2 regions of the Paenibacillus sp. FSL P2-0322 genome follow, and region 1 is predicted to be linked to the other one. Evidence: predicted binding sites of a transcription regulator. Region 1 holds the regulator's gene; the other holds the start of a gene.
The links. Region 1 encodes Rex, which represses fermentation and respiration genes when NADH is low (regulators of the CRP and FNR family bind a similar motif). Its sites were predicted from a motif close to TTGTGAAATATTTCACAA; they were not measured.
Positions count from the first base shown of each region.

Region 2: the regulator Rex is predicted to act here: its motif matches at 3,437-3,454, upstream of MKY24_RS04370 (DoxX family membrane protein).

Region 1 is NZ_CP150243.1:3,487,077-3,494,934, reverse strand. Features, by position in the region: gene dinG (ATP-dependent DNA helicase DinG) at 1-2,832, shown strand, start outside; gene MKY24_RS15220 (redox-sensing transcriptional repressor Rex) at 2,877-3,530, shown strand; gene MKY24_RS15215 (amidohydrolase) at 3,517-4,818, shown strand; gene MKY24_RS15210 (DUF5590 domain-containing protein) at 4,856-5,380, shown strand; gene MKY24_RS15205 (hypothetical protein) at 5,922-6,455, shown strand; gene MKY24_RS15200 (AAA family ATPase) at 6,448-7,858, shown strand, end outside.
Region 2 is NZ_CP150243.1:955,912-963,769, forward strand. Features, by position in the region: gene MKY24_RS04355 (alpha/beta hydrolase) at 1-718, shown strand, start outside; gene MKY24_RS04360 (class III extradiol ring-cleavage dioxygenase) at 811-1,602, shown strand; gene MKY24_RS04365 (hypothetical protein) at 1,676-2,599, opposite strand; gene MKY24_RS04370 (DoxX family membrane protein) at 2,813-3,331, opposite strand; gene MKY24_RS04375 (DUF3048 domain-containing protein) at 3,581-4,675, shown strand; gene MKY24_RS04380 (DUF47 family protein) at 4,864-5,478, shown strand; gene MKY24_RS04385 (inorganic phosphate transporter) at 5,493-6,482, shown strand; gene MKY24_RS04390 (amino acid ABC transporter substrate-binding protein/permease) at 6,723-7,858, shown strand, end outside.

The DNA of each region.
Region 1 (7,858 bases):
ACCCAGTCCGCGGATGACATCATTCAAGTCGGACTTGCAATTATAGATCATGATAACAGCATTTCCCGTGTTTACGGCTCTTATGTGAACCCTGGCAGATCTATTCCACCTTTTATCACTGGATTGACCGGAATTACAGACGATGACGTCAAGGATGCTCCTGCACTTGAAGAAATGATGATGGAGCTCGTGCCTATGCTGGACGATGTTGTGCTGGTCGGTCATAATGTGGCGTTTGATTTTAATTTTTTGCAAAACGCTCTGGATCGGTGCGGATATTTACCGTTTAGCGGAAGAATCTTGGATACAATGGATTTTCTGAAAATTATGTTTCCATCGCTATCTTCGTATCAGTTGGGGTTTGTGTCTTCTGAGTTCGGGCTGGCGCATGATCGCCCTCACCAAGCAGACAGCGACGCGTTGGCTACGGCTGAGGTGTTTTTAAAGTGTCTGGGTGAGCTTCAAGCATTACCTCTGATAACGATACAGCGGCTTAGTGATTTGTTTGCAGAGGAAGACAGTGACCTTGGATGGTTTCTTGATGGGGTGCGTGAAGAGAAAGAGCTTGATCCTATTCAGGATTTGGAGGGACATCAGTTTTTTCGTCAGCTTGCGCTAAAAGTGGAAGATTGGACGGAGCTAGCTGCACCGCGTAGAGAAGATGACCCGAATCCACTTTCAGGTGTTTCCTTTGAGGAGTACATGGATGATGTGCGGGACAATTTGCGTTCATCCTTGAGCCAATATGAGGAGCGCGAGGCGCAGATACAGATGATTGAGGGTGTAAATCAGGCACTGAGTGAAGACAAGCATCTGCTGATCGAAGCAGGTACAGGAACAGGAAAGTCTCTCGGTTATTTGCTCCCATCGCTGTATCACAGTGTAAAAAAAGGACAGCGCGTTATGGTAAGTACACATACGATCAACCTGCAGGAGCAATTACGCGAGCGCGACATTCCTATGCTGACCAAGGTGATTCCGTTTCCGTTCCGGGCTGCTATTTTCAAGGGTCGGGGACATTATTTGTGTCTGCGTAAGTTTGAACATAAAATAAACAGAAGAGACTTCGCGACACCGAAGGAAGACTTAATTACAGCGGCTCAGATGATCGTCTGGTTGACGCTAACAGAAACCGGTGATGATGAAGAACTGAATCTGAGCAACCGTGGAGGGGATTTCTGGGAAACGGTGGCGAGTGATTCAGAGTCCTGTCTTGGTCGTTCTTGTCCATGGTTCCGCAAATGTTATTATCATCGTGCACGCCATGAAGCAGGGATAGCGGATGTCGTTATTACGAATCACTCTAAGTTGTTCACAGACGTCAAAGCCAGTCACCAGTTGTTGCCGAGCTATGAACATCTGGTGATTGATGAAGCCCATCACCTGGAGGAAGTAGCTGGTAAGCACCTAGGTATGCATATGAAATATTTCACACTCGTGCATACACTGACGCGACTGTTCAAAGACAGCAAGAATGGACAACTGCCTTCACTTCGTCAACAGTTGGCAAAATCGGGGCACGAGAAGTCGGCGGATTGGGCTTCAACCATCGACCAGATGTATCCGCTCGTGTTAGAGGTTAAGGAAACTTGGGACCTGCTAAGCGACAAGCTGTTTGGCATGTTGCCAGAGCGAAGCGATGCGACACCGGGTGAAACAGGACAGTTTTCTTCCCGTCTCAAACCTTCGGCCAAGCCTGCAAAGTGGGATCAGGCGGGTGCTTTGGAAAATCAGCTATATGTAACGATGAGCGAAATTTTGCGCAAGGGCGACAAGCTGATGCTGGACGTCAAGGAAGAACATGACGATTATGCGGCAGATAGCCTTATTACAGATATCACGGGTCTGCTCAAGGATTTGGCGGGAATCCGAGAAAATTTGCGCTTTTTTATCCGACTCGATGATGAAACAACCGTATACTGGCTCGAAGCGAGTGGGCAATTCCGTAGTAAATCATTGCAATTTTATGCGGTGCCCGTCGATGTGAGCCGCCAGTTGAAAGAAATGTTTTTTGACAAAAAAAGAAGCATTATTCTGACGTCTGCTACCTTATCGGTAGATAAGTCGTTTCAGTACATGATCGATCAGCTCGGCTTGCAGGAGGCCGCAGATCAAGAGCGGCTGATGACTTCGCAGCTCCCGTCACCCTTTAATTACAGGGATCAGGTGTTGCTGGTCATTCCACGGGATTTCCCAAGCGTGAAGGGCAGTGTAGGAGATGCACACTTTGTAGATATGCTCGTTAGCTCTCTAGGAGCGACTGCTCAGGCGACGCGGGGGAGAATGCTCGTTCTGTTTACTTCCTATCGGATGCTCCGGCAAGTGTATGAGCCGCTCAAAGAGGCCTTAGCATCCAGCGAAATTACTGTGCTGGGACAAGGTGTGGACAGTGGGAGTCGCAGCAAGCTAACCCGCCGTTTTCAGGAAGCCAAAGCTTCTGTATTGCTGGGAACCAGCAGCTTCTGGGAAGGCGTCGATATTCCAGGAAAGGCTCTGACTTGCCTGGCCATTGTTCGCTTGCCGTTTCAACCGCCGAATCACCCGTTGCTGGAGGCAAAAAGCGAGCTGCTTCAGCAGCAGAAGAAGAATCCATTTATGAAGCTGTCTGTACCACAAGCGGTCATTCGCTTCAAACAGGGATTTGGTCGGTTAGTACGTACAGCGAGCGACCACGGGGTCGTTATCGTTTACGATACGCGTGTGATCGAATCCTATTACGGAAAGCACTTTTTGTACTCGTTACCGGGACCAAAAATGGAGCATATGCCATCGGAGCAAATGGTGCCCCGCATCGCCGAATGGCTCCAATCCGCCCCGGAGACAGAGGCATAACGGACGGACACTAAGTATGTTCGTTACAATTAGGGGGAGCAAGTATGAAATCAGATAAAATTTCAGAGGCTGTCGTACGGAGGTTACCCGTATATTTACGTTATCTGAATGCACTTCACAAACGGGAGGTGGCTACGGTCTCTTCTCAAGAGTTGGGACAGAGGCTAGATTTGAACCCGGCCCAAATCCGTAAAGATCTCGCCTATTTTGGAGATTTTGGTCGGAAGGGTATCGGTTATGATGTTTCTTATCTAATTGAGAAAATACGCCATATCCTGAAAATCGACCAGCAAATTAATGTCGTATTGGTCGGTGCGGGTAATCTGGGGCAAGCCCTTTCGAATTATAACGCTTATTTAAAAGACAATATGAAGATTGTCGCAGTATTTGATGCGTTTCCGGATAAGGTAGGGACCAAGATCAATACATTGGTCGTTCAACCGATGGATGAACTGGAAGCGACTGTGAAAGAAAAAAACATTCGAATCGGGATTATTACCGTACCTGATTTTGAAGCACAGCACGTGGCTGACAGGCTTATTGAGAGCGGAATTGGAGCGATCCTGAACTTTGCACCGACTACTCTCAAGGCACCGGCCAACATTCGGATTCATGCCACAGACTTTACAACTGATTTGCTTAGCCTCGCTTATTATTTGGAGGACGGAAAGGAAGAAACACAATATGACAGTGAATAAATGGATGATTAAAAACGGCTCTTTTGCCGTAAATGGATCAGAAGCTGGGGTAGTCCATGGTTTTATGATTGTGGAGGATAGCCGTATTACTTATATTGGCGAAACTTTGCCTGCGGGTGAGGAAGAGACGGAAGCGATCGATGGTAAGGGGCTATTGTTTTTACCTGGTCTGATTAATACTCATGGTCATGCGGCGATGTCTCTGCTGCGTGGGCATGGAGATGACTTGGCACTTCAAGTATGGCTTCAGGAGAAAATGTGGCCTATGGAAGCCAAGTTTACATCTACGGACGTGTACTGGGGTACGTCCTTGTCTGTGCTGGAAATGCTGAAAGGTGGAACAACGACCTTCCTGGACATGTACGATCATATGGATGAGGTGGCTCGTGTAGCTGAAGAGTCAGGTATTCGTGCAAGTCTGATGCGTGGAGCAATTGGACTATGCTCGGAAGAAGAACAGCGAATCAAGCTGGCTGAGGCCGTGACTTTTGCGCGTAACTGGCATGGTAAAGCAGACGGGCGTATTACAACGATGATGTCTCCGCACGCGCCATACACATGTCCACCTGCGTTTATTGAAAAATTCGTACAAGCAGCGCATGATCTGGACTTGCCACTGCATACGCACATGTCTGAGACGATCGCCGAAGTGGAGCAAAACGTACGCGACTACGGTTTGCGTCCAGTTGCACATTTGGATAAGCTTGGCTTTTTCTCCCGTCCTTCGCTTATTGCCCATGGCGTTCATTTGAACGACGAAGAAATAGCTTTACTGGCTGAACGTGGTGTAGCGGTTTCGCACAATCCGGGTAGCAACTTGAAGCTGGCAAGTGGTGTGGCAAGAGTGCCTGAATTGCTGCGTGCAGGGGTTACTGTTTCTCTCGGAACGGATGGTCCTGCCAGCAATAATAACCTGGATATGTTCGAGGAAATGCGTCTGGCGGCACTTATTCACAAGGGTGTATCCGGTGACCCTACGGCAGTTCCTGCAAGTGAAGCGCTGCGTCTGGCAACAGAATACGGTGCAAAGTCGATTGGTTTAAAAGAAGTAGGAGCGTTGGCAGCAGGCAACAAGGCTGACTTTATCGCGTTGGATCTGAATCAGGCACATTTCTTGCCCCGTACAGATCTTATTTCCCATGCGGTATACTCTGCAAGCGCCAAGGACGTGGCTCATGTGTGGGTAGACGGTCGCCAGGTTGTGAAAAACGGCGAATGCCTGACTATGGACGAGGAACGTATCAAACATGAGGCACAAGCCGCCTTTGAAGGGCTGCTGTCGCGCTAATTTAGGTGTCACATCCCCTTAGAGAGGAAGCACAGGTTTGAAAAATAAGAAAAAATGGATAGCGGTCGCCATTTTGGCCGTGATACTGATCCTGGTCAGCATTTTCTGGTATTATTCCTATGTTACTCAAGACCAGGTGGCTGAGAAAAATGCCGCTATCATTAAGGCCAAGCAATCAGCTGGTCTGGTTAGCACGACTCAAACATGGAAGTCTGTGTGGGATCAGGTATATTGGGTGGTTCAAGGGAAAAATGCACAGAATGAAAATATAATGGTGTGGGTTCCTTTTCAAAAAGTGGAAGGACAACCTAACATACCTGCCGCAGATAATAGCGGTGTTCACACCGAGTTGCTGAAGAACGGAGTCGATGAGCAAAAAATGACGGCAATAATTCAGCAGCAGCTTCCAGGTGCAAAAATTGTAAGGCTTCAGCCGAGTGTGTTCAATGGCGAATATGTGTGGCAGTTGTTTTACGATGATGGAAGTCATCATTACTACACCTTTTATCGTTTCTCAGATGGGGTAGCGACGGGTGTGAAATATACTTTGCCCAATAACTGAGCTGGTGTGAGGATTGGCAAATGTGGAATGAATGACTAGTAAATGATTAAAAGCTCAAGAAAAAGACGTAAATACGACAAAATTCGTATTTACGTCTTTTAGTTTTGCTATGCCGTAAAGCTGGCTGAAAGCCAGTGAAGCATCTTTACCTATCCATCTTCTCTCCTAGGTCAAATTCATCTTTGTGGCGGGCAATAGCGGAGTGGAGGATTGAATCTGGAGAAGCGGAGCGTTCGCCTTTGCCGCCGGATTTTCCCCATAAGAATCTAATCGAAAAAATCCGGTGGCAACAGCGATCGTAAGATCAAATCCTACACGCAGCGTCTCGCCTCCACCATAACCAAAGATTTTGCCTCATCACAACTCCTCCACACATTGCCTTCGATATTAGATATACGTTATGATATACTATATTTTATAAGTGATAGACAAAAATGATAGAAAAAAGAATTGCTGATCACTATAAGATCATGCAATTTGGTTGTTTGTTGACATTCGTCCCGTTTCTTCTGGGTTTTACATTTTGAGAGGAGGATGTTGTTTGAAATTGCGTGCAGTTCCTATCGTTGTGGCGGCAGTTTTGGCAGCTTTGCTGCTATTTGGGGGATGGTTCATTTACCGTCAGGTTACAATGCAAAGTCCTCTGGAAAAACTGGTATCTCAATATCCAGGCGTGACAAGCGCTCAAATAGATATTAAACAGGATCAGGTTGTATTGAAACTAGATCTCAAACCGCAGGCGGATGTGGCCAGATTGGTCGATGTGGTTAAGCAAAAAGGACAATCCATCATTGGCAGCCGCACCATTAAGTTGGATATCGCAGATCGTTCCAATTCAGCACTGAATCAATGGTGGTCTGAGGCTATGTTTCCTGTGGCCGAAGCGATGGAAAATAAAAAGTATACTCAAATTTCATCTACAGTTGAGCAGATGAAAAAGAAAAAGACGGGTATCAAAGCTGATACCGACATGGATTCGAACAATGTCTATATCCGACTCAGCGAAGGTAAAGCGACCAAGTTTATCGTTTTGCCACGTCAATCTCAGCAAATGGGGGTATGGCCTAATGCCTAGATGGATCAAGGAAATATTAATCGGCATTGTGCCGGTAACCATTATATTTCTCGTTTTTATTGGGGTAAATATTATCCCTCTTCTGGTTGCTGGCGTGATGTTCAGCGGCTTGTTAATGCTCATGCATGCGCGTGGCGGTTTGGCCGTAGGTGCTGGGCAAGAGCGTAAACGTAAAAAAAATGGTCCGGACAAGCTGACTTTTGAGGAAATCGGTGGGCAAGAAAGCGCTAAGCAGGAACTGCGCGAGGCCCTGGATTTTTTGAATCGACATGATGAAATTTCCAAGTTTGGTATCCGTCCATTAAAAGGCGTTTTGCTCACTGGTCCTCCGGGAACAGGAAAAACGCTGATGGCGAAGGCAGCGGCACACTACACTAATTCTGTATTTGTTGCAGCCTCAGGTAGTGAATTTGTTGAAATGTACGTTGGTGTTGGAGCGGGCCGTGTCCGTGAGTTGTTTCGGGAGGCGCGTACTCGTGCAGCCAAGGAAAAGAAGGAAAATGCAATTATTTTTATTGACGAAATCGATGTAATTGGTGGTAAACGTGAGGGTGGACAGCAACGAGAATATGATCAGACTTTGAATCAGTTACTGACAGAAATGGATGGTATTTATTCCGCAGATACACCGCGGATTTTGATCATTGCGGCAACAAACCGTAAAGAAATGCTGGACAGCGCCTTAACGCGTCCAGGGCGTTTTGATCGTCATATTCAAGTGGATCTGCCTGACAAGAAGGGCCGTCTTCATATTCTAAAAATTCATGCCAAAAACAAACCGATTCAGGAAGATGCAAATCTGGACAAAATTGCTGAGGAATCTTACGGGTTTTCCGGCGCACAGCTGGAGAGCGTGATGAATGAAGCGGCAATCTATGCGATGAGACAGGATCAGAAAATGATTGCGCAGAAGCATCTGTCGATGGCGATTGACAAAGTGATGATGGGTGAAAAGACAGACCGAGAATCGACCTTGGAAGAGAAAAAACGTGTAGCGATTCATGAACTAGGACATGCTATTATGGCCGAAATTGTTCGTCCCGGTAGCGTAAGCCAGGTAGCACTTAGCCCACGTGGGAAAGCGCTTGGCTATGTGCGCCACAATCCACAGCAAGAGCATTATTTATACACCAAGCAGTTCCTGGAGGAGCAAATTATGATCTCGCTCGCAGGGGCTACGGCGGAAGAAATGTACTATGGCGGTCGCAGTACTGGCTCAAGTAATGATTTTGAGCAGGCGCTGAACATCGTTCATACGATGATGACTTCCGGTTTGACTTCACTTGGCATTATTAACATGGAAATGGTAACCAAAGAAGAACTCATGCGGGAAAATGGCGAGATTATGGCTGACCTGCATACCCGAACTTTGGAGCTGCTGGAAAAGCATCGTCCTGTGTTCG
Region 2 (7,858 bases), 2.5 Mb from region 1:
TATTATATGTCACGGTTTTGTGGGCAATCGTATCGGAGTAGATCGATTATTCGTCAAGACTGCGCGTGAACTGGCCGAAGGGGGATACTTTGTCCTGCGCTTTGATTTTGCCGGTTGTGGGGAAAGCACAGGTGAATACGGCAAGCAGGGGCTCGAGTCCATGATTAATCAGACACGTACCGTATTGGATTACGCCGTCAATTGCGCGGACATTGACCCGACCAAGGTGACGCTGATCGGTCACAGTCTGGGGGGCGCGGTTGCCCTTCTCACAGCCGTACGGGATAAGAGAGTACAAAATCTGGTTCTTTGGTCAGCAGTGGGCTATCCATTCAACGACATCGTCAAAATTACGGAGCGAAGCGTGTACGATGAGTCTGTTAAAACCGGTCATGCCGACTATTTGGGCTATAAATTTACGCCTGCTTATTTTGAGTCGTTAGCTCTATTTCAGCCGTTTCAGGAGGCCGTTAAATTTAACGGAGATGTGCTCGTTGTTCATGGCACCTCGGATGATATTATTCCTGTGGATTATGCATTTCTGTTTCAAAAGATATTCTGGATGCGTCCAGAGGGGCGCTGTGATAAAGAGATTATTTTCCAGGGGGATCACACTTTCTCGTCAGGTAAAGAGCGGCAACGGCTCATTGATCGGACACTTGAATGGCTGGATGAACAGGAAAATATTCAACGGGATTGGCAGCACTGGATGATCTGATTTCAGTGTGTAACGGATTGTATTGGAAATTGCGCCTCCGCCGGAGTAAAATGGAAGAGTAACACTATACTGGCGTGTGGAGGTTGGCAGCGATGACATTACCCTCAATTTTTGTTGCGCATGGTTCACCGACACTGGCTGTAGAAAATAACGCATATACCAGCTTTCTTGCAAAGCTGGGCGCGAGCCTGCCCCGACCCAAAGGAATTGTCATTTTTTCCGCGCATTGGGATAGCCCCGATCAATGTATTGGCGCGGATGATCAGCATGCAGCGTTGCACGATTTCTATGGCTTTCCCGAAGAAATGTACTCAATCGATTACCCTGCACCAGGCGATCCGAAGCTGTATGAGGAGATAGAGCATCTGTTCAGTCAGCATAACCTGTTCCACCAGCCGGTTCGGAACCGAGGACTGGATCATGGAGCATGGGTGGTTTTGCGGCATATATATCCTGATGCGGACATACCGGTCGTACCCTTATCCATTGATTCTCGGCGCGCTCCCCAGGAGCAATACGAGATTGGACGGATGCTGGCGCCTTTGCGAGAACAAGGGATTTTGATTATCGGTAGCGGCGGATTGGTCCACAACTTGCGGACACTCAAGCAGACGAGTGAGCCAGCCGATTGGGCCGTTCAATATGATGACTGGATTGCACAGCAGCTTCAAGACTGGAATTTGCGCCACCTATTCCAATATGACAAAAAGGCTCCATATGCCAAACAGGCGGTACCTTCTTATGGAATAGAGCATTTTTCACCTTTGTTTTATGCGATGGGGGCTGCGGATCATGAGCGCTCTGCGCATAAGCTTTTTCAATCGTATGTCCTTGGCTCGTTGAGTCTCAATTGTTGGGCTTTTGGTCAAGAAAGTGATACGTAAATGTAAAAAAAGAACTTCCGAATCCACATGGTCTGTGGGAATGGAAGTTCTTTTGTGTATTTTGCGTCTTTGATTAATTAGAAGGCACGTTCTTTTTTAGCCAAGTGGATACCTGCGTAGTACGCTGATCTCCATTTTGATCCAATAGTGTCATAAATGCTTTCAGCTTTTGAATGTAGGTACTCTTCGAATCCATATTACGTTGAACGACGAATTGATACCCTTTTTTGGCATTCGGATGAATCTTTCCGGTATCATAATCGAATAATGGCGTATTGTTCGTGCCATAGAAAGTATAGAAGAAGTACAGATCGTGCAATTTTTTTATAGCTTGTGTACGGTTGGAATGAGGATATTGGTTTAAAAATGCCTCCTGTGCCAGCACTCGTCCGGCTAACTGTTGATAGCCGATACGGAGCGCGGCATCCTTGGTAGCCGCCTGTCCGGATTCCATCGCCATGATGTCAATATAGCTGCGGATATCTGTCGTGGTGTGCTTCCCGAAGACTTTATATTTTTCATAGTTGATGACTGGGTAGTACATGCCTTCTGCAGTTTCAAGTTTGTAGCCGGCATCTCTTGTTTGAGTTAGCAACTTTTTCAGGTTCACATCGCTTGAACGGCTGATTACATTTGTGAACGAATCACCGGGTTTATAGATTTGATTTATTTTGGTTTGAACAGAGGCCGGGTATAAGGTCTTTGCATAGGAATCCAATTGCTGTTTCTGCGCATTTTCCAGATGAAGCACCATGATGGTAGCTTGAGAGGCTGGAATGGATTGAATATGCTTTTGCAAATAAGTGAATGCCTGAGGTAGCTTGTCGGGTTGGCGTAGTAGCTGCTCGAAGGTCTTGGAGATAAGTTGTACACTTTCTGCCTGAGATGTCGTAGTAGACGTCGCCGCTTTGACTGATGTCGTATATCCCAATCCCATAGTCTGCACTGTGAAAGTTACGGCTGCGAGCATGAGATAGGCTTTGGTAATTTTTTTCATGATATAACCCTCCATTACGTTCTTTGATGTAACTGTAGTGTATAGGGTAAATGTATCGTGAGCATTCCATGTTGTATCCAACTTGTAAACGTTTGGGGGGATGATGAATCCGATAAAAGAGTTCGAGTTAGAAGGAGCTGAAAGACCCCTTGTGAGCATAACAGCGCAAAAAAATAACCATTACCCCGGAGGATAACGGTTATTTTGGGATGTTTAAGCTATTTTTCGGCTAGGGTCAGCTGGAAAGGTATCTTTATTTTTACGAAACAGTCCACGCAGGAAGGGCAGTACCCAACGGTCAAAGCCAATTCTTCCGGCATTTGCACCAGCAACTACAAGGAAGATTTCAAACAGCAGGTAGATTGCATTGGTGCTTACTGTACCCGAGAACAGGAACGAGAAGTTCATAACCATAGCCATCAAAGCAGCCAGTGTAGTCAATGTACCGAGAAGCAGGCCAACCCCTACCAAGAACTCACCCAATGGGATCAGGACGTTGAACAAACCTACATTCGGCAGGGCAAAGGCTTCCAGGAACGATCCCCACCAGCCTTGTACAGCGGGATGGTCTCCACCTGTTTTAGCAATGGCCCCCGAGATAAATCCGCCTGCATCAAATCCACCTGTCAGCTTTTCAAGTCCGTGGGTCATCCATTCATACCCTAGATAAACCCGTACTACAGTCAGCAACCACATTGCGACTTTGTTCTCACGTAACCAGCTGTTAAACATTCAAACCACTCCTCTTTCTTAATCTATAATGTTGGTTGTATTTCATTTTGTTGGGGATGATCATCTTTGCTACACCTTTATTGTAGTAGGTTCAGTTACAGTTATTTGTGATAAAAATCACAAAGTCTAAATATTTTTTAAATTTTAATGTCTTCAGATAAGTATTCTATAGATTGGTCATGCTTCAATCAAGACAAAAACAGGAAATAAAGCTTATAATGAGAAAAATAACTAAGTGGAGGGATGAACTTGTCCGGGCCCATTTCCCAACGAAATCATTGGTTGCGTGTGATGGCCTCAGCTCTGTTATGCATGACGCTGATGTCTTGTTCTGCTATGTCCAATACGGGTGAATCTGAATCCGTTCCCCAACTGACCAAGCAAGAAACAGAGAAGGAGGCACTTGAACCGCCGAAGGAGCAGTCTATTCCGGCATTTACAGCTCCGCTCACCGGTCTTCCGGTGGAGCAGCCAGTTTTGGAGCGACCGCTCGCTGTCATGATCAACAATGCTCCGGCTGCACGTCCACAGGCAGGACTTAGCCAGGCAGACATGGTATATGAAGTTCTTGCAGAAGGTGGGATTACCCGTCTGGTCGCTTTTTTCCAAAGTCATGGCGGAGATGTAAAGATCGGACCGGTCCGTAGCATTCGACCGTATTTGATTGAGCTGGGCGAAACCTATGGTGCGTTGCCGATACACGCAGGGGGAAGCACAGATGCCTATGCGATTTTACAGCAGCAGCGGAAGGAACATCTGGATGAGATTTCAAATGGAGGGGCTTACTTCTGGCGAAGCAAAGATCGTCGTCCTCCACATAATTTATACACAGACGTGAACAGACTGCGCAAAGGAAGCGATAGTAAAGGGTATGCCAAGCAGACGGACGTTCCAGTATATTCTTACCTCAAATCCGGTGAAACCCCAGTTATGGTGGACGAGACTGCATCATCTTTACAAATTCGGTTTTTGCTTAAAAGCTATCGGGTATCTTATACCTATGATCCAGCGGATCAACAATATAAGCGTTTTGTGAACGAAAAGTCACATGTGGATCAAAATAATAACCAACAGCTCTCAGCAGCCAATGTCATTGTGATGAGCGCTAGACATCGAACGTTGGATGATGTAGGCAGATTAAGTGTTGAGTTGGACGGTAGCGGAGAGGCCATGGTGTTTCAACAAGGACGGTTAATACAGGCTGAGTGGCAACATACACCAGGCGATGCGATTCGTTTTATGAAAAATGGGGTTGAAATCCCGTTAACACCAGGTACATCCTATATACATGTGGTACCTGCAGATACTTCACTAAAGGAACATGTAACCATAGAAGCAAATTAGAAAACGAAATACACCTTTTTAGGGAAAAAATGTCGGATAATGACCTTCCATGTCGGGCAATGTATACGTATATCATGAAATTTGCTTTTACAAACATTACAAAAACATTGATGAGTGTGATAAGATAGCAAAGGTTGTCTATTGCAGTCGAAACAGGTTGCGGATATTTTCGTAAAGGGGTAATCGTTATGAGATTGAAGAAAAAGGATATATTCTTCGAGACGTTGGAAAATATGGCAGATACGATCGTGCAAGCAGCCGATTATTTTGCCCAACATACTTCAAATCTTCAGGATGTAACTTTGTTTACAAATGAAATGAAGAAGTATGAAAATAAGTGTGATGATTACACACACACGATTATTACTGAGCTGAACAAGACCTTCATTACGCCGTTGGAACGCGACGACATCATGGAACTGACAACAACCATGGATGATGTGTTGGACGGTCTTGAAGCGACGGCTTCTCGTTTTTATATGTACAATATTACGGAGCCGGACGAGTATATTGTGCAGTTCGCTGATATTTTGCGTCAATCAGCTTACGAAATTCAGAAAGCTGTGCATTTGCTTTCACAGAAAAAATTGCTGGCCATTCGTGAATACACTATTCGCCTGAATGATTTGGAAAATCAGGGGGATGAATTGTTGCGTATTTGCATTAAAAACCTGTTTGCAACTGTAACTGACCCTATTGAACTGATTAAACGCAAAGAATTGTACGAACGCCTTGAAACGACAACGGATTCATGCGAGGATGTTGCAAATATGCTGGAATCCATCATTATGCGTAACTCGTAAGGGAGTCCTTTTACATGGATACAAGTTTATTGGTATTGGGTATTGTTATTTTTCTTGCTCTGGCATTTGATTTTATTAATGGTTTTCATGATACGGCGAACGCGATTGCAACTTCGGTATCGACCCGTGCATTGACCCCGCGACGTGCGATTATTATGGCTGCGGTCATGAACTTTCTCGGGGCAATATTGTTTACAGGGGTTGCGAAGACCATTGGTGGAAGTGTCGCTGATCCAACCAAGCTTACGAATGGAATTGATATCGTCATTGCGACGCTGATCGCTGCGATTATCTGGAACCTCTTAACCTGGTGGTTCGGTATTCCTTCATCCTCTTCTCATGCATTGATTGGTGCATTGGCTGGAGCGGTGTATGTAGGTGCGGGATCGGATAAATTAAACTGGAGCGGCTTCATCGGGATTGTCGAAGGACTTATTTTCTCCCCGTTGATTGCTTTTGTTGTCGGTTACATCGTGATGATGATTTTAAAATATATCTTCGCTCATCGTAGTCCGCATACGGTGAACAAAGGGTTTCGTACAATGCAGGTCATTACAGCAGCGCTTCAGTCGTTCACGCATGGTACGAATGATGCTCAAAAGGCGATGGGGATTATTACATTCGCACTCGTTTCGGCGGGGTATCAGGACCATTTGGAAGTACCCATGTGGGTAAAAATTTCAGCCGCAACAGCCATGGCGCTGGGTACGTCTATCGGGGGCTGGAAAATCATCAAGACGATGGGAACCAAGATTTTTAAAATCGAGCCAATTAACGGATTCGCAGCTGACATTTCGGGAGCCTCTGTTATTTTCACAGCTACATTGCTTCATTTGCCCGTAAGTACTACTCATGCCATTACTTCGGCTATTTTGGGTGTGGGTTCTGCGAAGCGCTTTTCCGCTGTGCGTTGGTCGCTGGCCGGTCGAATTATTATTACTTGGGTGATAACCATACCGATTGCTGCACTGTTATCTGGATTGATTTTCAAAATTCTTTTTTAGTTCATTATTATTTCTTGAAAAAAAGGTACACACTATAGAATACACAATAAGCTTCCGTCCGCTTTTTGCGGCAGGGGCTTATTGGCATTCTAGGATAAAACTGCTTCTTCAAAGTTCACACATCCAGATAGTTCCATGAAACGTTTTTCAAAAAATACCTGACATCAAAGTAGTCAATTTTTAATAACTCCTGTAGAATAAACAGAAAACTTTGAACCGTTCAACTGACTGGAGGAAATTATGCAAAAATCTAGAAAACTAATAGCGCTCATGATTTGTTTGTTTTTTGTGGTTGCCCTGGCCGGTAATTTCGGTGTAGTGGCACATGCAGAAAATAAAACAAAGTATGATATCGGCACGGATACAACGTTCGCGCCTTTTGAGTTTGAAGATGTAGATGGTAAATTTGTCGGTATCGACATGGATTTGCTGGCAGCTATTGCCAAGGATCAGAATTTTGAATATACCATTAAGCCCCTTGGCTTTAACGCGGCAGTGCAGGCCCTTGAAACGAATCAAGTGGATGGTGTCATTGCCGGGATGAGTATTACCGATGAACGCAAGCGGAAATTTGATTTTTCCGAGCCTTATTTTGATTCAGGCGTCGTCATGGCGGTCCGCAAGGATAATGATACGGTTAAACGCTATGAGGACTTGAAAGGACAGCGTGTCGCTGTCAAAACAGGAACGGAAGGTTACACATTCGCAGAATCCATTAAGGCCAAATACGGCTTTACTACAGTACCGTTCGACGATTCTTCTCAAATGTATGATGAAGTTAAAACAGGTAATTCGGTTGCCTGCTTTGATGACTATCCGGTACTGGCATACGGTGTAAACCAGAATAACGGCCTTAAGCTGGTAACAGATAAGGAAAAAGGTGCTTCTTACGGGTTTGCTGTTAACCAAGGCAAGAACCAAGAGTTGCTGGAGAAATTTAATGCAGGGCTTGTTAATCTGCGCAATAGCGGGGAATACGATAAAATTTTGGCTAAATACCTTGGCGAATCGGGCAAAGGTGTGGCGCCTGTAGAGACCAGCCGCTGGGGACTGATTTCCGCTTCGCTGCCTTCACTGATTAAGGGCATGGGAAATACGTTGCTGTACACACTTGTATCTTTACTCGTAGCCTTTATCCTAGGATTGGTGTTTGGCTTTATGAAGGTAAGCCATAACAAGGTGTTCCGTGGTATTGCAACTGTATTCGTCGATATATTCCGCGGTATTCCGCTGATCGTGCTTGCTTTCTTTATTTACTTTGGTATTCCACAGGCACTGGATTTCAAAATGCCGCTTTTTGTTGCGGCTGTATTGACGTTATCCCTGAATGCGGGTGCGTATGTAACTGAGATCATCCGTGGTGGTATTCAATCCAT